4 regions of the Pseudoalteromonas sp. CST2 genome follow, and region 3 is predicted to be linked to each of the others. Evidence: predicted binding sites of a transcription regulator. Region 3 holds the regulator's gene; each other region holds the start of a gene.

Region 1 (4,665 bases), on a different contig from region 3:
ACACCCGGTTACTTAAAAAGTGAGAGTGTAAAAGACGGACGACGTACTTTTGTTTATGAAATGGATTCCCCTATTATAAACTTTTATTCTGTTCTTTCGGCGGAGCTTGAAAGCAAAAAGGTTGAACATAACGGTGTAAATATTGAGGTGTACTACCACAAAGATCATGCATGGAATGTTGACCGTATGATTGAGTCGGTACAAGACTCAATAGATTACTACACGCAAGCCTTTGGGCCATATCAGCATAAGCAGTTACGTATTATTGAGTTTCCTAAGTATCGCTCGTTTGCGCAAAGTTTTGCCAATACGGTACCTTACTCAGAAAGTATTGGCTTTATTACAGACTTAAGAGATGAGAGTAAAGTTGACCTACCTTACTATATAACCGCACATGAAGTTGCACACCAATGGTGGGGGCATCAAGTATCTGGGGCTAATGTAGAAGGCAGTGCCGTTATTTCTGAATCGCTCTCCCAATACAGTGCGCTTATGGTGCTAAAAAAACGCTTTGGCGCCGAGAAGCTTCGTAAATTCTTAAAGTACGAGTTAGATAAATACTTAATGGGCCGCACAGGCGAAGCCTTTGAAGAAATGCCGCTGTATAAAACGCAGTCTCAACAATATCTTCATTACAATAAAGGCTCAGTTGCGATGATGGCGATTTATGACCGATTAGGGGAAGAGCGCTTAAATGCAGCACTTAAAGCGTTTTTGAATGAGTTTAAATACCAGTCAACGCCATACCCAACTACGCTTGATTTACTTAGCTATTTAAAACAAGACGCAACGCAAGCGGAGCAACGTTTTATTGAGGATCAGTTTAAATATATAACGCTTTATGAGCTTGAAATGAAAGCAGTTTCGGTTACAGATGATGTTGATAGCGAAGGTTTTTATACAGTAACACTGAGCGTTGAAGCAACTAAGCAGCATGCCGATGGACAAGGTGAAGAAACCGAGCAACCACTCGATGAGCTAATTGATATTGCATTATTTAGCGATGATCCTGAAAACCTTCTCGCTGAAGACTTTGTTATTTACTCGCAAAAGCATCAAATAGTCTCTGGTACTAATGCTATTGAGCTAAAAGTAAAAGAAAAGCCAGTGTACGCAGGGGTAGACCCGTACATTAAGCTTGTAGATAAAGACAGTAAAAACAACCTAGCTAAGTTTTAACGATTAACGATTAGTAATTAACTGAAAGGCCGCCTTTAATGCGGCCTTTTTTGTTTTAGCGAATTACTAATACCAATGCGCAATAAAGCTTAATAAAGCGAATTAGCATATTGGTAAAAAGAGGTAATAGCAGCGAGGAGCTCGGCGGTTAACTGAAGTGGGTTTTATAGTAAGGTGCTTTAGTCGCTAAAATTAAAAGGCGCTGTGAATATTTAGGGTGTCCTAAACGAGAAAAGGGCCAAAAGGCCCTTAGTGTTGCAGCAAGTAACACATTTTGTTTTAAAGCGTAAAGTCTACAGCGTAGCCTACGTAAACTTTAACATCTGACTCATCCATGTCGGTGTCAGATACGCCAAAAGTAAAACCATCTTTTGATACAGAGATACCGTAATCAATAATATTATCATCGCCTATAAAGTCGCCAGAGTAGTGACCTAAGTGCAGCGCAACCTCAGTACCATTGCTGCCAACAGCAAAGCTGTAATCGGCATTTAGGTATAATGAATCGCCAAAGTCGGTGCCATCGCCATCTGCCGCTGAAGTGGCAAGGATTGCAGCGCCAAAGGTGAAACCTTCTGCGCTGATGCTACCGTAAATTTCAGAGAAATCAGCATCTGCCTCAGAAGCTGCATCCGGGTAAGCGTAATAAATGTAACCTACATCGTAGCTAAATGTGTCGTTAATATCGCCACCAAAACCCGCGTAAACATCAAGCTCGTAAGTCATTTCATCGGCCCATGAAGCATTTGATGCCCAAGTACCTACATAAAAGCCTGACTCGTCAGCGTAATCAATACCGCCAGAAATAGCAGCATCGCCCCCAGTTTGCTCTTGACCACGCCATAAGTAGTTAGACGTAGCCGCTGCGTTTGCTGTTACTTCTGCATGTACGGCTGTTGATGTTAAAGATGTAGCACCTAATAAAGCTATTGCGCTAATTGCGATGGTTTTTTTTAGTTTTAGCATGTCCATTTCCCGTTATATGATTTTTATCGCCTAGGTTTTTATTCTCTTATTGGCAACCCTTTGACTGGCGGTGTTTTATTGTTTAACTGGGAATGCAATTGCACTGTATGTGCCAGCTTAAAATAATTTCTATAAAACTGGTTTTTTACTTTTATAAAACAATATGTTGAGAAGTTTTAGAAGAGGGGATGATTGAGGTGGTTAATTAAAAAACGCACACTGCTGGTGCATAAATTAACCTAACTGCACCAGAAAAATACAGTTAGGTTAGGTAAATTTAGCCAAATATAGTGCGCATAAGACTAATTGTTTCGTTTACTCCGCGGCCTTTTTGTACTTCGCTAATAATAGAGTCGCGTTTGCTACGAATATGCTCGGGAATGTCATCGGCTGCAAGTGCACGGTCTACAAGTATTTCGGCTGACTCTTTACCTCTGCGCTGTGGTTTTCCCGCACTTGTTGTGCTGCGTTTAGGTTTATTTAATAGCTTAATATAATTTGAGTTGTCGGCCGTGCTGGCATCTGCATAGTAAAAAAAGCACGGTAATAATGCTTTTATACTAACTAGTTGCTCTTCTAGTTCATTGCTGCCATTAGCCATTTTAAACCACGACATAGCATGAATGCTTTGTACTATATCTTGCCAGTAGCGCTCAAAGTCGCGATTGTTTAATTTTGTAATACCTAAAGCTGCGCATAATGCATCAAGACGGCTATTGCTAATTGGCGTAAACACATCTGGGCGGCGCATTGCTAATAAACGTGTAGCAGGGGCAAGGGTTGGTTTTTCATCGCTACCGTTAAAGGCAAGTAAATAAGCAACAACAAACTGTTGGTAATCAGCTTCGCTCACATCACCTTCAAGCGGGATGTTAGCAAGTGCATCGTCAAACGCGCCAGGCAAGTCGGCTAGCATTTGATGAAAACCCTTTGCACTTTTTGTTGATGCGAACCATTCAACATCAAAGTTATAGGTGCTTGGGTCGAGCGTGGCAGTGTGTTTACCACTAAATGCCAGTAAATCCTCTGGGATCATATCTTTTAGTGCTTGCTCACGAATGCTTTGCAAATACGTAGTAAGGCGAAGCTGTTCGTCCAGTGCAATAAGTTCTTTGTGTTGCTCTACAAACATACTAATAACAGGCCAAGGTGCTACACGTAGTGTTTTAAGCTGTAAAAAGCTAATTGCTGAGGTTAGCTGGTCGTGCAGCTTTTTTAAAACTGGCAGTTGTTGTGGCTCTAGTAAATCGTAATTTATACGGTCTTTACTTGCACTTAGCAGCTCATAACACCAGCCTAAAAAATCCTCTGGGTGGTTTTCTACTTTCACGGCCATTAGGTTTAGGCTTAGTTCTGAAGCTTGCTTCAAGATGTTTTGGTAAATTTGACTTTCTTGTTCGCCTAGCGCCATTTTTGACGGTGAAATTAGCAGTTTTTTCATGCCTTGTAGAGTCTCCAAGTAGATACATTTTTTAGCTGCTTTATTTTAGCGCAAATACGCCAATAGCAACAGGGCCGTGCATCATACCTAACAATTCAAGGGATGCAATGTTGTAGGGTTTAATACTTGGTTAGATTTAAACTTGATGAGCTTTACTTTTAGTCACCAATTTCGCAACGTTTACTTTTAAGCATAAATTCATTTCAAATTAAATAAATTACAATAAAGTGCTTTTTTGTCACAACGACAATGATTTTAAAGCTAACACTCGCTATGATAAGAACATTATTTGCACGTTTGAAAGGATGATCATGAAGACCTTACTCAAAATTGTTGGTGTAATACTCTTACTTTGTATTGCGTTAATTATTGCCGCTCCGTTTTTAATCCCAACCGATACTATTTTTAATAAAGTATCTGAACAGGTTGAAAAAACAACAGGGCGCACACTTACTATTAAAGGTGATAAAACGCTTAGTGTATTTCCTGCATTAAAGTTAGAGCTTAACGATGTACACTTTGCAAACATGCAGACAGGCTCGCGCGACGACATGGCAAGTATGGAGCAATTAGCTGTGCATATACCATGGTTATCGTTATTTGGCGGCGAATTCAAACTTGATAAGTTTGTTATTAACGAGCCCAATATTTTATTAGAAACTGATAAAAACGGTAAAGCTAACTGGCAGTTGTTTGATGCTGTAGCAGAGCAGCCGCAAGAGCAAACTCAATCAGGTGAGGCTGTTAAACTACCAGAGAACTTTGATATAGAGTTAGGTGAAGTGGCTATTTACGGTGGTACGTTTACTTACCTAGATGGGCAAACAGGCGCTAAACAACAAATTAGTGACTTGGAATTGGCTATTTTACTTCCTTCACTACGTAAAACACTAGAGATCAAAGGCGGCATTACATATATGCAAGAGCGCTTTGAGCTTGATGTAAAACTTGATACGCCGGCAAAGGCAATTGAAGGGGCGACGTTTGAGGTTACTCAAAGCGTAGACTCTCGCTTGGTCGATCTTACTTTTAACGGCAGTATTGCTCGCCAAGGTAAAGATATAAAAGGCGAGTTAGCG
Region 2 (4,665 bases), 370 kb from region 3:
AGTTACCGTTAATGCGCGATGTACAGCTAACACGTGAGCCGTTTGACTCACCGCAATTAAATATTAACCCAAACATAAAATCACTAGAAGATATAGAAACATGGGTAACACGAGACGATTTTGAAGTAGTAGGCTATCAATGCCACGAACCAATCCAATATCCGTTTTCAGTATAATAAGATTAAGGAGAACAAGATGAAAGCAGTGATCCCCGTAGCAGGCCTTGGAACGCGTATGTTACCTGCCACAAAAGCTATCCCTAAAGAGATGCTCCCTGTGGTAGACCGCCCGCTTATTCAATATGTAGTAAATGAAGCGGTAGCAGCAGGCGTTAAAGAGATTGTACTTGTAACGCACTCAAGTAAAAACTCTATCGAAAACCATTTTGATACCAGCTTTGAACTAGAAGCCACGCTTGAAAAACGCGTAAAGCGGCAATTACTTGCCGAAGTACAGGCAATTTGCCCTAAAGATGTGACCATTATTCACGTACGCCAAGGCGAAGCCAAAGGCTTAGGCCACGCAATTAACTGTGCAGCGCCAATTATTGGCAACGAACCTTTTGTGGTTATTTTGCCAGATGTAATTGTTGATGACGTAGAGAGCGACCTTAAAAAAGACAACCTAGCAGAGATGATCGCCCGTTTTGAAGAAACTAAGCACAGCCAAATTATGGTTGAGCCAGTACCAATGGACGAAGTAGACAAATTTGGTGTTGTTGATTTAGGTGACGTAGAGCTTCATCAAGGTGAAAGCTCGCCAATTATTAACATGGTAGAAAAACCGCCAGTAGATGAAGCACCTTCAAACCTATCTGTAGTAGGGCGTTATGTATTAAGCGAAAACATTTGGCCACTGCTTGCTAAAACGCCGCAAGGGGCTGGCAACGAAATTCAACTTACAGATGCAATTGCCATGTTAATGCAGCAAGAAAAAGTAGACGCGTACGCAATGAAAGGCCGCAGCCACGATTGCGGTAGTAAAATAGGCTACTTAAAAGCAACGATAGAGTTTGCTCTGCGCCGCGACGAGTTTGCAGATGATTTAAAAACATTTATTAAATCGTTAATTTAGTTTTTATTAAATTACCCACCAAGGCGCCTGTTTAGGCGCCTTTTTTAGTGCTAAATTATTAATACCAAAATAGGTAAGGCTTTACTTAATTTTAACCACGCCAGTAATAAAGATGGTCTACGCTTAATTATGTTCTGAATTTGACTTGCGTTATATAGCAACATAACGTAATTTATATTGTAAAGTTTATGTTAATTGGCATCAAAGTTGTATTAAAAGCCAAACTCACGGAAGGGTCATGTTAATTTTATCTAAGCAGGTAAATTAGCGTGCGGGAGCAAAAATCGCTCATTGTTTAAATTGCTAAGTTAAACGCTTTCTTGTGAGAATGTTTAACTGAAATGTAAGTGCACAGGCACTGCTTTCAGGATAACGGGTACATGCTTAAATTAAAAAAATACTATAAACACTTTTTTGTATGCCTTTTTACGCTTACGTTTGGCACGGCGTGCTCTATTACGCCTACCGCTAAACCTGCTGTTGATAATGAAATACCTAACACCACGCCCGATTACGTATCGATAACTGCACTAGAGCTTGCGCAATTAAAAGATGCCGCAATGCAATGGCAGCAAGCACGCGCCGGTATAGAGCGTATTTTAAAGCTTGAAAAAGAAATTACTTACCTGGTTAATCATATAGATATAATAAACTCTAAAGCTATTGCACAATCTAATGCAAGCCCTGCCTACAGCAGCCGTTACACTCGCACGCCTTCGCGCTCAACCATTAACAAGCCACGTCGTCAGCAAACTTACAAAGCTGCTAACAATAACCAAAAGCAAACTATAAAGCTTAATACCCCTAAACATGTATTTGCATTACAAGTTGCCTCGGTTGATTCTAAGCAGGATGTAGCCAAAGCCTGGCAAGAACTAAATACCAAAGCAGCGCCACTATTTAGAGATAAAATATTAACTAACGTAGAAACCGCAAAAATAAATGATAAAACCTTTTATCGCTTAAAGCTTGGCTCTTATAAAAACCTTAAAAATGCCAAAGCCGACTGTGAAGTATTTAAAATGTATAAGCTCGACTGCATTGTAAGTAACTACACCGATAGGCCAATTAAACTTTAATAGTGATACCAACCCGCAATAATAAATAATCATGTTACGGGGCTAATCGTGTTGCGTTCTGCGTTAAAAAAATTCTCATTTAGAGCAACTAAATAGCAATTTTTTTTGCCTAGCTATCAATACGTTTTACTATCCTCATAATAGATTACTTAATTAAGTTAATTGGTATAAAAGCGCAATAGGCCGTAGCACGCGTGACTTGCTAAGCGTTGATTGGCTGTTAAAATAGCGCTCACTCTTACCCAAATTAACAACATACTTATGCTGCACTACAAGGATTTTTTAGCCACATTAGTTTTAGGCTTTGCATTAGCAAACAGTGCTTACGCACTAGCAACGGCCCAAAAGCAGGCGGTGCTCATTAAAAAAGATGATTTAGCCGTACTCAAAGAGTCAGCGCAGCAGTGGCAACAAACCAAGCCTCAACTAGAAAGACTGTTAAAGCTAGAAAGTGAATTACAGCGCACAGTAGATAAATTAAAACAACTTAACGCGCAGCCAAAACCACAGCAAACTAACCACTTAGCTGTTGTAAATACAAATGCGCTGTTTGCTGTGCAAGTGGGGGCATATAAAAATAAAGCGGTACTTGAAGCGGCTATAAAGCAATTTCAATCGGCCTCAAATAAGCTTGAAGTAAATACCGAGCAAGTACTGATTGACCAGCACACCTTTTATAGATTAAAGCTTGGTGCGTTTAAAACAAAAGAAGCAGCAAAGGATGCATGTAAGTCATTAATAAACAATAATACTTGCTTTGTAACCTACTACGTCAAAACGCCTCAAAGTTAATTAACCTGAACTCTGGTTAAGAGCCTTACTAGCATATTGAACTATCTTGATACTTAAATTTATTATCTCTGGCTAGAGATAGGTTTATTATCGAGAGTTTAGGTTAATTAGGCATAATAATTGCTTTATCCTCGGTATGTTTTAAAGAGGACGGCAACTATGCGCCTTTTACTGCCTTTAGTATTGTTAAATTTAACTGCTTGCAACTTGGTTCCGCCCCCAGAGCCGAGTGTGCCTACTGACGCGCCAAAAGCAGCAATGGCACCCTATACCGTTAACGAGTATGTAGCAAATCTAACCTCGCAGCTTAACCATGTAAATGGCGCTTTAAATGCCAATGCGCGCATTGGTGTGAGTAGCTTTTTTTATGCAGATGCTTTAGATACTAAGCTAGTAGCAGGGCAGGCCTCGGGTTTGAGCTTACAAATTCAAGAAAGCTTATTAACGCAATTTACCCAGCTTGGCTATCATACCGTTGAGTACCGCCTTGGCAATAACCTTATATTAGCGCAAAACGCAGACAGCATATTAAGCCGCGACTTAAGTAAATTACGCAATCGCCAAAATATTGACTTAGTCATCACCGGCACTGTAACGCGCCAACAGCATGCTTACATAGTTAATGCACGACTCGTTAATATTGAAAACAAGCAAGTACTGTCGGCAGGCAGCACAGAGATCCCTATAAATGTAATGTGGGGAAACGAAAAAATTCAGCAGCGTGACGGCTCTTTGTACCGCAGCGAATATTAATCAGGAGCACACCATGAGAAAGCTATTAATTACCCTATGTTTGCCATTAGGCTTTGGCTGTTCGCAAATGTTAAATTCGCTACATTCAGAGCCGGAGAAAGTTGAGCAAGATAATGCAGCCCAGCTTGTTTCAGAGCAACGTGCGGTAAAAGCACCTGCACCAAATGAAGCGTTATTTCAGTCTAATTTAAACAAGCAAAGTAACTACACCAAAAGTGCCCCTGCAAAACGCAAAAATATAAACCATTATGTGCGCGGTATAATGCAAGACATGGTCGAAAACCTGCAATACGTAAACGACAAAACGCCACTTGCCGTTTCTAGCTTTGTATTTTTAGATGATGACTACAGCGATGGAAGCCTGTTAGGTAACCAAATAGCCGAAAGTTTTATGCACGAGCTGCATAGTTTTGGAGTACCGGTTATCGATTTTAAAACCACCGATTATATGCGAGTAACCCCCGCAGGCGACTTTGTATTTAGCCGCGACTACCTAGAGCTAAACCAAGATCAAAACTTTAATTACGTATTAGCAGGAACACTTGTGAGCCACCAAGGTGGCGTACTGGTAAATGCACGAATAGTGGGCATTAAAAGTAAAGCGGTAGTGGGCAGTGCGCAAGGGTTTATCCCTCAATCAGTGGTTGATGCGCTAAACAGTAGCTATCGCACCGACGGAATTATGCTTAAACAAGCCAGCGAGTGAGGTTGACCATGTTTTACAAACTATTTGCTATAGCGGGGCTAACGGCAACGTTAGCATTAACTGGCTGTTCAATAACGCAAAATAATGAGCATAACGAAAGCATAAATACACGCTCAGACTACACCGTGGTAACGCAAAGTAGCCAACCAACGCCAGTGTATGCCAACCAATCTGTGCAGCAGCAAAGTGAGTACGACACAGCAAGGCAGTTTACACCGCTTAAACATCACAAAACGCTGGCAAACTATGTAGAGCAAATGG
Region 3 (4,665 bases):
GCTGCTCAACCGCCAGCAAATCAAATTTCTATTAGTGCAGACCGTCAAGAAGGCCAACTTAAAGAAAACGTAGGTATTTTTGAAAAGAACGTCGAAATTGTGCATGGCAATCGCAAAATTACAGCCGACCGACTCGAAGTACATAAACGTGAAGACTTAGGGGATAACAAACAACTCCTTATTGCCACTGGCAGCCCAGCCTACTTCGAAGAAAAACAAGACGATGGTACCGTAATGAGCGCCAGTGCAAACGAAGTACGTTACGACGTAGCAAAGCGCTTTTTAACGCTTGTTGGCGATGCTGAAGTCGCACAAGCCGGTCAAAAAATTAATGCTAAAAGTATTACCTACGACATGCAGCAGCAGCTTATTAGCGCAGAAAAAGACGAAAACTCCACGGATCGTGTCCACACAATTTTAGTGCCTGTTGAAGCAAAAATTAAAGAAAAAACAGGTAACGAAGGTCAACCATGAGCACCTTAAAAGCAGAACTATTAGCAAAAAGCTATAAAGGCCGCCAAGTTGTAAAAAATGTAGGCCTTGAAGTAGAAGCCGGCAGCATTGTTGGCTTATTGGGCCCTAATGGCGCAGGTAAAACCACCACCTTTTACATGATTGTAGGGTTAGTACCTAGCGACAAAGGTAAAATTTCTATTGATGATAACGACATTACGTTATTACCTATGCACAGCCGCGCCCGCTTAGGCATTGGCTATTTGCCGCAAGAGTCATCAATATTTAGAAAGCTAACAGTTTATCAAAACCTAATGGCTATTTTAGAAACGCGTAAAGAGCTCAATAAAGCCGCGCGAGAAGAAACGCTTAACAACTTACTTGATGAATTTAGTATTCAGCATATTCGCGATAGCCAAGGTATGGCGCTTTCTGGTGGTGAACGCCGCCGTGTAGAAATTGCCAGAGCACTGGCAGCAAACCCTAAATTTATTTTATTGGATGAGCCTTTTGCTGGTGTTGATCCGATTTCAGTGTTAGATATAAAGAAAATAATAGAACATCTTAAAAACCGTGGCATTGGCGTATTAATTACCGATCACAATGTAAGAGAAACCCTTGATGTTTGTGAAAAAGCCTACATTGTTTCTCATGGGGAGCTAATTGCATCTGGCACCCCAGAACACGTATTAAATGACAAAACTGTACGCGATGTTTATTTAGGCGAGCAATTTAGGCTGTAACATTTAAGCCACACCTACAAGCATCTGCTAATATTAATTATAACAACATAAAAGGATTGTTAGAGATACATGAGGCAATCATTACAGCTGCGCATGGGCCAGCAACTTACAATGACTCCACAATTGCAACAAGCGATTCGCTTGCTGCAGCTCAGTACATTGGATCTCCAGCAAGAAATACAAGAAGCACTTGATAGCAACCCGCTATTAGAAGTAGAAGAGCAAGATTACACGGAAGAGTCGGCTGGAAAAAATGAGCAAAAAGCAGATACGGATGATGTAACCGTAAGCGCATCGGCTGACGATACAACCAGCGAGTACGAGCAAGACAGTGGCGAAGCTTTAAATAAAGACACCGTTAGCGATGATATGGCAATGGATGTAACCTGGGATGAGTACATGAGCGCAGCCCCTGCTGCATCCTCAGGCCCAATGCCGGAAGATGAGTCTATTTATCAAGGTGCCTCTACTGAAACGCTACATGAGTATTTAATGTGGCAGCTTCAGCTTACTCCTTTTAGCCCAACTGACGAAGCCATTGCTATTGCCATTGTAGAAGCTGTAGATGACTCGGGTATTTTAACGCTAAGTTGCGAAGAAATTTTAGAGAGCTTTAACCAAGAAAACGATGACGAAGTTGAAGTTGAACTTGATGAAATAGAAGCCGTTTTAAAGCGTATTCAGTTATTTGACCCTGTAGGTATAGCCGCGCGCAGTTTACAAGAGTGCTTGTGTATTCAGCTAAACCAGTTTGATAAAGACACCCCTTTTATAGAACAAACTAAAATGATCTTAACCGATCACATTGATCTATTAGCGGCACGCGACTATCGTACATTAATGAAAAAGACTAAGCTTAAAGAAGACGAGCTTAAAGAGGTCATGACCCTAATACATACCCTCAACCCAAAACCTGCAGATACCATAGTAAGGGAAGAGTCGGAGTATGTAATACCGGATGTGTCGGTTAAAAAAATAAAAGGCCGCTGGGTGGTAGAGCTAAACCCAGATAGCATGCCAAAAATACGCGTAAATAGTCAGTACGCGGCTATGTCACGTACCGTAAAATCAAGTGGTGATAGCCAATTTATTCGCTCTCACTTACAAGAAGCTAAATGGTTTATAAAAAGCCTTGAAAGCAGAAACGACACGCTGCTCAAAGTAACAAACTGTATTGTAAAACAGCAACAAGCATTTTTTGAACATGGCCCAGAAGCCATGAAGCCAATGGTTTTAAACGATGTTGCTGAAATGGTAGAAATGCATGAATCGACAATTTCGCGTGTTACTACGCAAAAATATATGCATACGCCACGTGGTATTTTTGAGCTTAAGTATTTTTTCTCAAGCCACGTAAGCACTGAAAACGGCGGAGAGTGTTCATCAACCGCAATACGTGCCCTAATTAAAAAGCTAATTGCCGCGGAAAACTCAGCTAAACCATTGAGTGATAGTAAAATTGCGGATATATTGGCAGAGCAAGGAATTAAAGTAGCTAGACGCACAATAGCAAAATACCGTGAATCGCTAGCTATTCCACCGTCAAATCAGAGAAAGAGTTTGATATAAGACGTAAAAAACAAAGAGGAAATGCTTATGCAACTAAACCTAACTGGTCGTCACGTAGAAGTAACTGATTCACTTAGAGACTATGTAAATAATAAATTTGCAAAGCTAGAAAGGCACTCAGATCATATTAGCAATGTGCATGTCATTCTCGATGTAGAAAAACTCAACCAAAAAGCAGAAGCGACTATTCATGTAAGTGGCGCAGATTTATTTGCCTCAACAGAGCACCAAGATATGTATGCCGCTATAGACTCGTTGATTGACAAGCTCGATCGTCAAGTCATAAAACATAAAGAGAAGCTTGCTAGACACTAATATTATGAAATTAAGTACATTAGTATGCCAGGACTGCAGCAAAGCTGCGGTCCTTTTTAGTAGTAAAAAAAGAATTTTAGAGTTTATCAGTGAGCTTGCTCATGAAAAGCTCCCCTACTTACCACAACAAGATATTCTTAATGCGCTGGCAAGCAGAGAAAAGCTAGGCAGTACTGGTATTGGCCGGGGTATCGCCATTCCTCATGGCAGAATGGGTGGCGTAGAAGAGCCGCTGGCTTTAGTACTTGTTAGCGACACGCCTGTTAACTTTGATGCTATTGATAACTGCCCTGTTGATATTTTTGTTGCACTCATCGTACCAGATGGCGATAACCAACAGCACCTAAAGACTCTGGCAACCATAGCTGATAAACTGAGCAATAAAGAATTTTGTAAACAGCTGCGTAGTGCTAAAACCGATGCAGAGCTGTATCAAGTAATTGTTGATCAATCGTAGTAAATACTAAGGGCTATAAATGGAGTTAATTATCATAAGCGGCCGTTCTGGTTCAGGTAAGTCGGTTGCTTTACGCGTGGTTGAAGATTTAGGCTATTATTGCGTAGATAATATTCCGGTCAACTTACTGCCCTCTTTAGTGCGAAGTGTTTCAGATAACTATGACAAAATAGCCGTTAGTATAGATGTTCGTAATATCCCCAAAGAACAAGACGAATTTAACGATATTCTCGAGTACCTTCCTGACTTTGCTAAACCCACACTGTTTTATTTAGATAGTGATGATCAAACACTGATCAAACGTTTTTCAGAAACACGCAGATTACACCCTTTATCCATCGATTCGCTGCCGCTTGATTTAGCAATAAAAAAAGAAAAAGAACTGCTTGATGTACTCGTAACGCGCGCTGACTTTATGCTAGATACCACCGATTTAAGTGTGCACCAATTAGCAGAGTCAATTCGCGAAAAAATACTGGGTAAAAAAGATAAGCAACTTATTGTAACGTTTGAATCGTTTGGCTTTAAACACGGCATACCTAAAGAAGCTGATTATGTTTTTGATGCTCGCTTTTTGCCAAACCCCCACTGGGAGCCTGAACTCAAACCGCTTACGGGCCTTGATCAACCAGTAAAAGATTTTTTGGCAAATCACAGCATAGTGCAAAAATTCACTTGGCAAATTCAAACCTTTGTACAAACTTGGTTGCCACACTTAGAGCGTAATAACCGTAGTTACCTCACTATTGCAATTGGCTGTACTGGTGGTCAACACCGCTCGGTTTATTTAGCGCAAGCCATTGGTGAGAGCTTTGCTATGACGCATCCGAATGTCAAAATTCGTCATCGTGAGCAAGAAAAGTAACCTTAAAATAATAACCTGTTCAGTTTAGGTATAGTAATTTATGCGCTGTGAAGACACATTTTTAATAAAAAATAAATTAGGCTTACACGCCAGAGCGGCAACGGTCCTTGCGCAATTAGCTGTGCAGTTTGATGCTAAAATCACCTTACACCAAGATGATAAAGAAGCCGCAGGCGACAGCGTATTAGCTTTAATGCTACTTGAAAGCAGTAAAGGTAAAGAAGTTAAAGTAGTCTGTGAAGGCCCTGATTCAGAGCAAGCTT
Region 4 (4,665 bases), on a different contig from region 3:
TTACTAGAAAATGGGGTTTTTAAAGGGATGTGGTGGTGTATTCCCAATAAAGTATTAACTTGTTATTTACAAGCAATGCTATAGTTAGTTATATCGTTTTAGGTGTTGATTCAGTAAAAAATAAATGACGAACAATATAATAATAAAAATCAATATAGTGTGGTTTCGCTTTTTTGTGCTCCTGTTATTTTTACTAGCAAGTAGTGCTACATTTGCTAATAGCTCTTCACTAACTTCATCTGATATAAAATCAATCCAAAGCCTGCTTAGTGATATTAAAGCCAACAAGCTAGATTACCTTTTACACCAAAAACAACTAACCCACGCTTATAATGTCACTAAACATACAAAGCATAAACAGTTGCACCTTAAAGCAGCTGCCTTATATTCAGAGCTACTTTTTCGACAAGAACAATACACCACGCTAAGTACCCATTTGCTAATGTATTTAAAGAGTACTGAGCTTGTAACATATAAAAACAGTCATCTACTATTTTTAGAGGCTCAGCTTAAGCTTTTCGCAATTAACAAAGAGTTAAGTAATGCGCAATCGCTTGCTAATCAACTGCAAACGCAGGTAAAACAGCTTTCTCCTAACGAACAAATCATTGTTTTTCGGGCTATAGCCTATTACTACACCGAAACCGACGAACTTAAAAAAACGCTAAGTGCGGCATTAACAGGTTTAGAGCTTGCTATAAAAGAAGAAGACATAGCCTCGCAGGGCTACTTTTTTAGAAAAATTGCCGACGCTTACAACTACCTCTACAAAGATGATAAAGAAAAAGCCATTTACTATGCCCAAAAAGCGGTAGATGCCTACGAGCAAACAAGCGACGGCCTATTTACTGCTAAAGCTTATTGGAGTTTAGGAAACGTATTACTTGAGGTCGGTCAGCCCAAAAACGCGCTTGTATACTTAAATAAAGCGCTGGCTTATTTTAGCAAAGTTAATATGAAAAAAGGTTTAGCCTTCGCTCAATATTCTATTGCAAATATTCAATACCTGCAGGGTAATTACGATACAGCTTTAATGCTTACAAACAAAAATATTGCACTTGCAAGCTCTGCCGGCATTAATGACATGCATTTAGCATCAATGATTTTATTATCAGACATCTACACAAAGCAAAATTTATTAAATAAAGCCAACCAGGTAAACGACGAAGTATTTTTAAACCTAGATAAATTTAGCCGCAGCATTTATAAGGCTGATTTTTTAAGCAAACGCTATAAATTAAAGCGCCAGCTTAACTTCACCGAAGATGCATTTAAAGCAATTGAAGATGAGCTTGCTTATACAATAAAACACTACGAAGCCACCAGCGAAACCAATATAAAAACCTTGCAGGTTAAATTTGAAGTAAAAGAAAAAGAAGACAAAATTTTACAGCTAGAATACGAAAAAGACATAAACAAACTGCAGGCTACAGAAGAACACCAGCAAAAAATAATTTGGCGCTTAAGTGCTTCAATTGCCTTTATTTTAGTCATCGTGTCGCTATTTTTATTTTATCGCCAAATGCGCCAACGTAAAAAATACCATGCTATAGCATTAACCGACTACCTAACTAACAGCTTAAACCGACGTGGCATTTTGCAAAAAGCAAATGAGTGTTTATCCCAGCAGAGCCTAGCAATAGCCATCGTTGATTTAGATTACTTTAAAGCTATTAACGACAAATATGGCCACGATATAGGAGATTTAGTACTTATAAAATTTGCTCAAGCAGCAAAAGACACACTAAGTACTAACGATAAGTTTGGCCGCTATGGCGGCGAAGAGTGGCTATTTGTTTTAAAAACGCAAAATCGCGATAAAATAAACAACTTTTTTGAAAATCTTGAAAATAAGTTAGCGCAGTGCTGTAGTCATATTGAGGCATTGCCAAGTAAAACACACGTTACCTTTAGTGCTGGCGTGGCAATAAGTAATGCTAAAAGCGACTCACTTAGCGAGCTAATTAAACGTGCAGACCAACAACTCTATAAAGCAAAAGAAAATGGCAGAAACCAAATAGCAATCGCGTAAATATACGTTATTAGTCACCTTCAATAATCATTTGTTTTATTTTTATCGCTTTTTCAAAGTGATCTAACTTATGGATGTGTATCCACCACGTAGCGGCTTGCATCAGCAGCTCTGGATTGTCGTTTTTATTTGCAAAAAAAGCGTAAAAAGAAAGGCCTACGTTTTCGCCTTTGGCTGCTATTTTTTTATCGCATACAGCTATAATTTTTGCTTTTAGTTCTTCCTGCATACATACCTTATTTAATTGTATTTTAATTATCTAAATATACCGTTTAAAAAACTAACTATTAGCTGTAAAAGACTTCTATCTACAATACTATGATCCTCAAACTCTTTATTAGGCGTATTTACTTTTGTAGCTTTGCATTCATTATCTAGCGGCTCATTTTTATGTATATTGGTTTCATAAGCTATATCAGCTTGCTCCATACATTTTGCAGAGCCCGCATAAGGCTTTGCCGCACAGCCAGTTAAAAATATACACAATGAAAATACAATTAAAAACGCTTTCATATTCAATCCTATTTTACGCCCCCTTGTGCTTTAAATTATAGCTGTAAGCTTACTTACTTAATCGGCTATTAAAACAAGTAGATCAATAAAAAACACACCAACTTCATCAAAAAAAGTGTCGCCTTTAGCATCCTTTGTTATTTGAGCGCTTACACATTCATTGTAAACCTTTGAGCTTGTTTTAGCGCCATTTAGCTCAGTCATTTCTGCCTCTTGTATGCATACACGTCGTTCAGAATGCTCGGCTGTACTACATGCACTTAATAACGCGCACAGTAATAATGCTATAGTGGGGCTTTTTAAGTTCATCCTTAAACTATCTTAATATCTAAAGTTTTATAAGAATATAGGTAAGGCAAGTATGTACAGCTTGTACCCATATAATGCGCTACTTTACCACCTCAATAAAATACCCAACCAGTAAAAATATGTAAGCTTATGTAGCGTCAAAAGCAATCACCTCTTTTAATCTGAAAAAATTGCAGCTGTTTGTATGTAAAAGTTACAGAGCAAAGCCATCCAAACCAGCCAAAAGTACATTAAAGTCAACTATATCAACACATTAAAATCTGGCACTGCGCTTGCTTTTAAAAGTCTATAAAGCAATTACAGCAAGGAAAGAGTTATGAATATTTTTGAAGCGCTACGTCACGACCACGATAAACAACGCGAGTTAGTAGATGCCCTTATTCAAACGCACGGCGATACGCAGCAGCGCCACAAGCTAATGGACGAGCTAAAAACCGAATTAGAAGATCACGCAAAATTTGAAGAGCGTTATTTTTATAACCCACTCATGTTTGACGATTTAACGCACGAAAAAGCACGCCACAGCGTTGCTGAACACCATGAAATTGACGAATTAATTGAACAACTTGAAGACACCGAAATGAGCTCATCTGCTTGGTTAGTTACAGCTAAAAAATTGCACCACTTAGTGCATCATCATTTAAGTGAAGAAGAACATGAAGTATTTCAATTAGCGGGTAAAGCCCTAACCGAAGGGCAAAAAGAAAGCCTAGCTAAACAGTACAACGATGCCATGCATTAATTATTAATTAAACCGACTTCCATACACTCCCTTGTGTACTTATTGGTTATAAGCCGTATGGCTTATAACCATTTTTTTTTGCAGTGCTACTTAATGGTAAATTTAACGTCTTGCTCGCGTAACACATAAAGTGCAAAACACGCTGCCCACATTGGCCACGCTGTAAAAAACAATAAGTTATTAAAGCCATCAATATACTGATTATAAGATGAAAGCGTAGAAAGGCCGTGCATTGCAAATATAACGCCATAAGTAAGGCGCTTTTTAATACCCGCTAAAAAAGCCAACACTAAAATAAGCTGTAACGCCCCCAGTACATAAGCAACCATATCTGTAGAGCCGCTAACACCATAAAAATGCTCAAAAATTCGTGCGCTATGCCCAGGGTTAACAAACTTATCAAACGTCCACATAATCATTACAATAAATACGCCTAGGCGTAGCGAAAAAAGCGACCACTGCAAACGATTTTGAAAGTCAGTACCTGTTGTACCAGTCATAAAATTTCCTTAAAACTAAATAATTTAATGTTGAAACTAGCAAGACCGCTCAACACATATTTTATTTCACCTTAATGTATAATTTTTTAATAAATTCGGTGCCCTGCTTTGCGTTTGTTTGCGTATAAAACCGCTATTTATAAATTACGACCTATTATGGCAATAACTAACTACAGTATTTGTAAAACAAAAACATAGTGCCTAAAACTGAATAACGCTTTTGAGCAATGTGCTAAACTTTTAACGTTTCATTCTAAAAAACAAAAAGAATTAATATTTACTGAAAGTTATTCACAAAGCTGCAGGTCTTTATTGCCACATTCACACTAACCAAAATGAGAACCCTTTTGAAACATTCATATTTGGCACTTTTTATAGCCGCTTCACTCACACCTAATTTTTATGCTCATGCGGCACAATCTGCAGCTAATACCGACTCAATTGAACGTATTGAAGTAGCAGGCCAAACGATTAAATCTCAAGGGCTTTCTGTAAAAGATGCCACTATTAACGGCCCCTTCGGCGACAACCTTGCACTGCAAGATATAGCACGCTCAGTCACGCCTATT

Evidence for each region. The regulator sigma-54, encoded in region 3, starts transcription at its own class of promoters, with help from an activator protein. The targets are predictions, from matches to a motif close to GTTGGCACGNNNNTNGNNT.
Region 1: PSH41_RS16405 (TorF family putative porin) is a predicted target of sigma-54. The motif match lies at 2,244-2,262, and genes of this name have one in related genera.
Region 2: PSH41_RS02670 (FlgO family outer membrane protein) is a predicted target of sigma-54. The motif match lies at 3,053-3,071, and genes of this name have one in related genera.
Region 4: PSH41_RS14880 (hemerythrin domain-containing protein) is a predicted target of sigma-54. The motif match lies at 3,114-3,132, and genes of this name have one in related genera.

What each region holds. Positions count from the first base shown of each region.
Region 1 is NZ_JAQREO010000015.1:10,876-15,540, reverse strand. It holds gene PSH41_RS16410 (ABC transporter permease/M1 family aminopeptidase) at 1-1,179, shown strand, start outside; gene PSH41_RS16405 (TorF family putative porin) at 1,459-2,145, opposite strand; gene PSH41_RS16400 (hypothetical protein) at 2,423-3,586, opposite strand; gene PSH41_RS16395 (AsmA family protein) at 3,898-4,665, shown strand, end outside.
Region 2 is NZ_JAQREO010000001.1:587,355-592,019, forward strand. It holds gene PSH41_RS02650 (thymidylate synthase) at 1-176, shown strand, start outside; gene galU (UTP--glucose-1-phosphate uridylyltransferase GalU) at 196-1,074, shown strand; gene PSH41_RS02660 (SPOR domain-containing protein) at 1,455-2,153, shown strand; gene PSH41_RS02665 (SPOR domain-containing protein) at 2,367-2,945, shown strand; gene PSH41_RS02670 (FlgO family outer membrane protein) at 3,105-3,698, shown strand; gene PSH41_RS02675 (FlgO family outer membrane protein) at 3,712-4,404, shown strand; gene PSH41_RS02680 (FlgO family outer membrane protein) at 4,413-4,665, shown strand, end outside.
Region 3 is NZ_JAQREO010000001.1:214,337-219,001, reverse strand. It holds gene lptA (lipopolysaccharide transport periplasmic protein LptA) at 1-474, shown strand, start outside; gene lptB (LPS export ABC transporter ATP-binding protein) at 471-1,196, shown strand; gene PSH41_RS00980 (RNA polymerase factor sigma-54) at 1,266-2,765, shown strand; gene hpf (ribosome hibernation promoting factor) at 2,793-3,080, shown strand; gene PSH41_RS00970 (PTS sugar transporter subunit IIA) at 3,085-3,537, shown strand; gene rapZ (RNase adapter RapZ) at 3,557-4,402, shown strand; gene PSH41_RS00960 (HPr family phosphocarrier protein) at 4,443-4,665, shown strand, end outside.
Region 4 is NZ_JAQREO010000012.1:64,737-69,401, forward strand. It holds gene PSH41_RS14860 (tetratricopeptide repeat-containing diguanylate cyclase) at 125-2,032, shown strand; gene PSH41_RS14865 (DUF6500 family protein) at 2,043-2,261, opposite strand; gene PSH41_RS14870 (hypothetical protein) at 2,288-2,545, opposite strand; gene PSH41_RS14875 (hypothetical protein) at 2,603-2,854, opposite strand; gene PSH41_RS14880 (hemerythrin domain-containing protein) at 3,171-3,596, shown strand; gene PSH41_RS14885 (hypothetical protein) at 3,683-4,096, opposite strand; gene PSH41_RS14890 (TonB-dependent receptor) at 4,444-4,665, shown strand, end outside.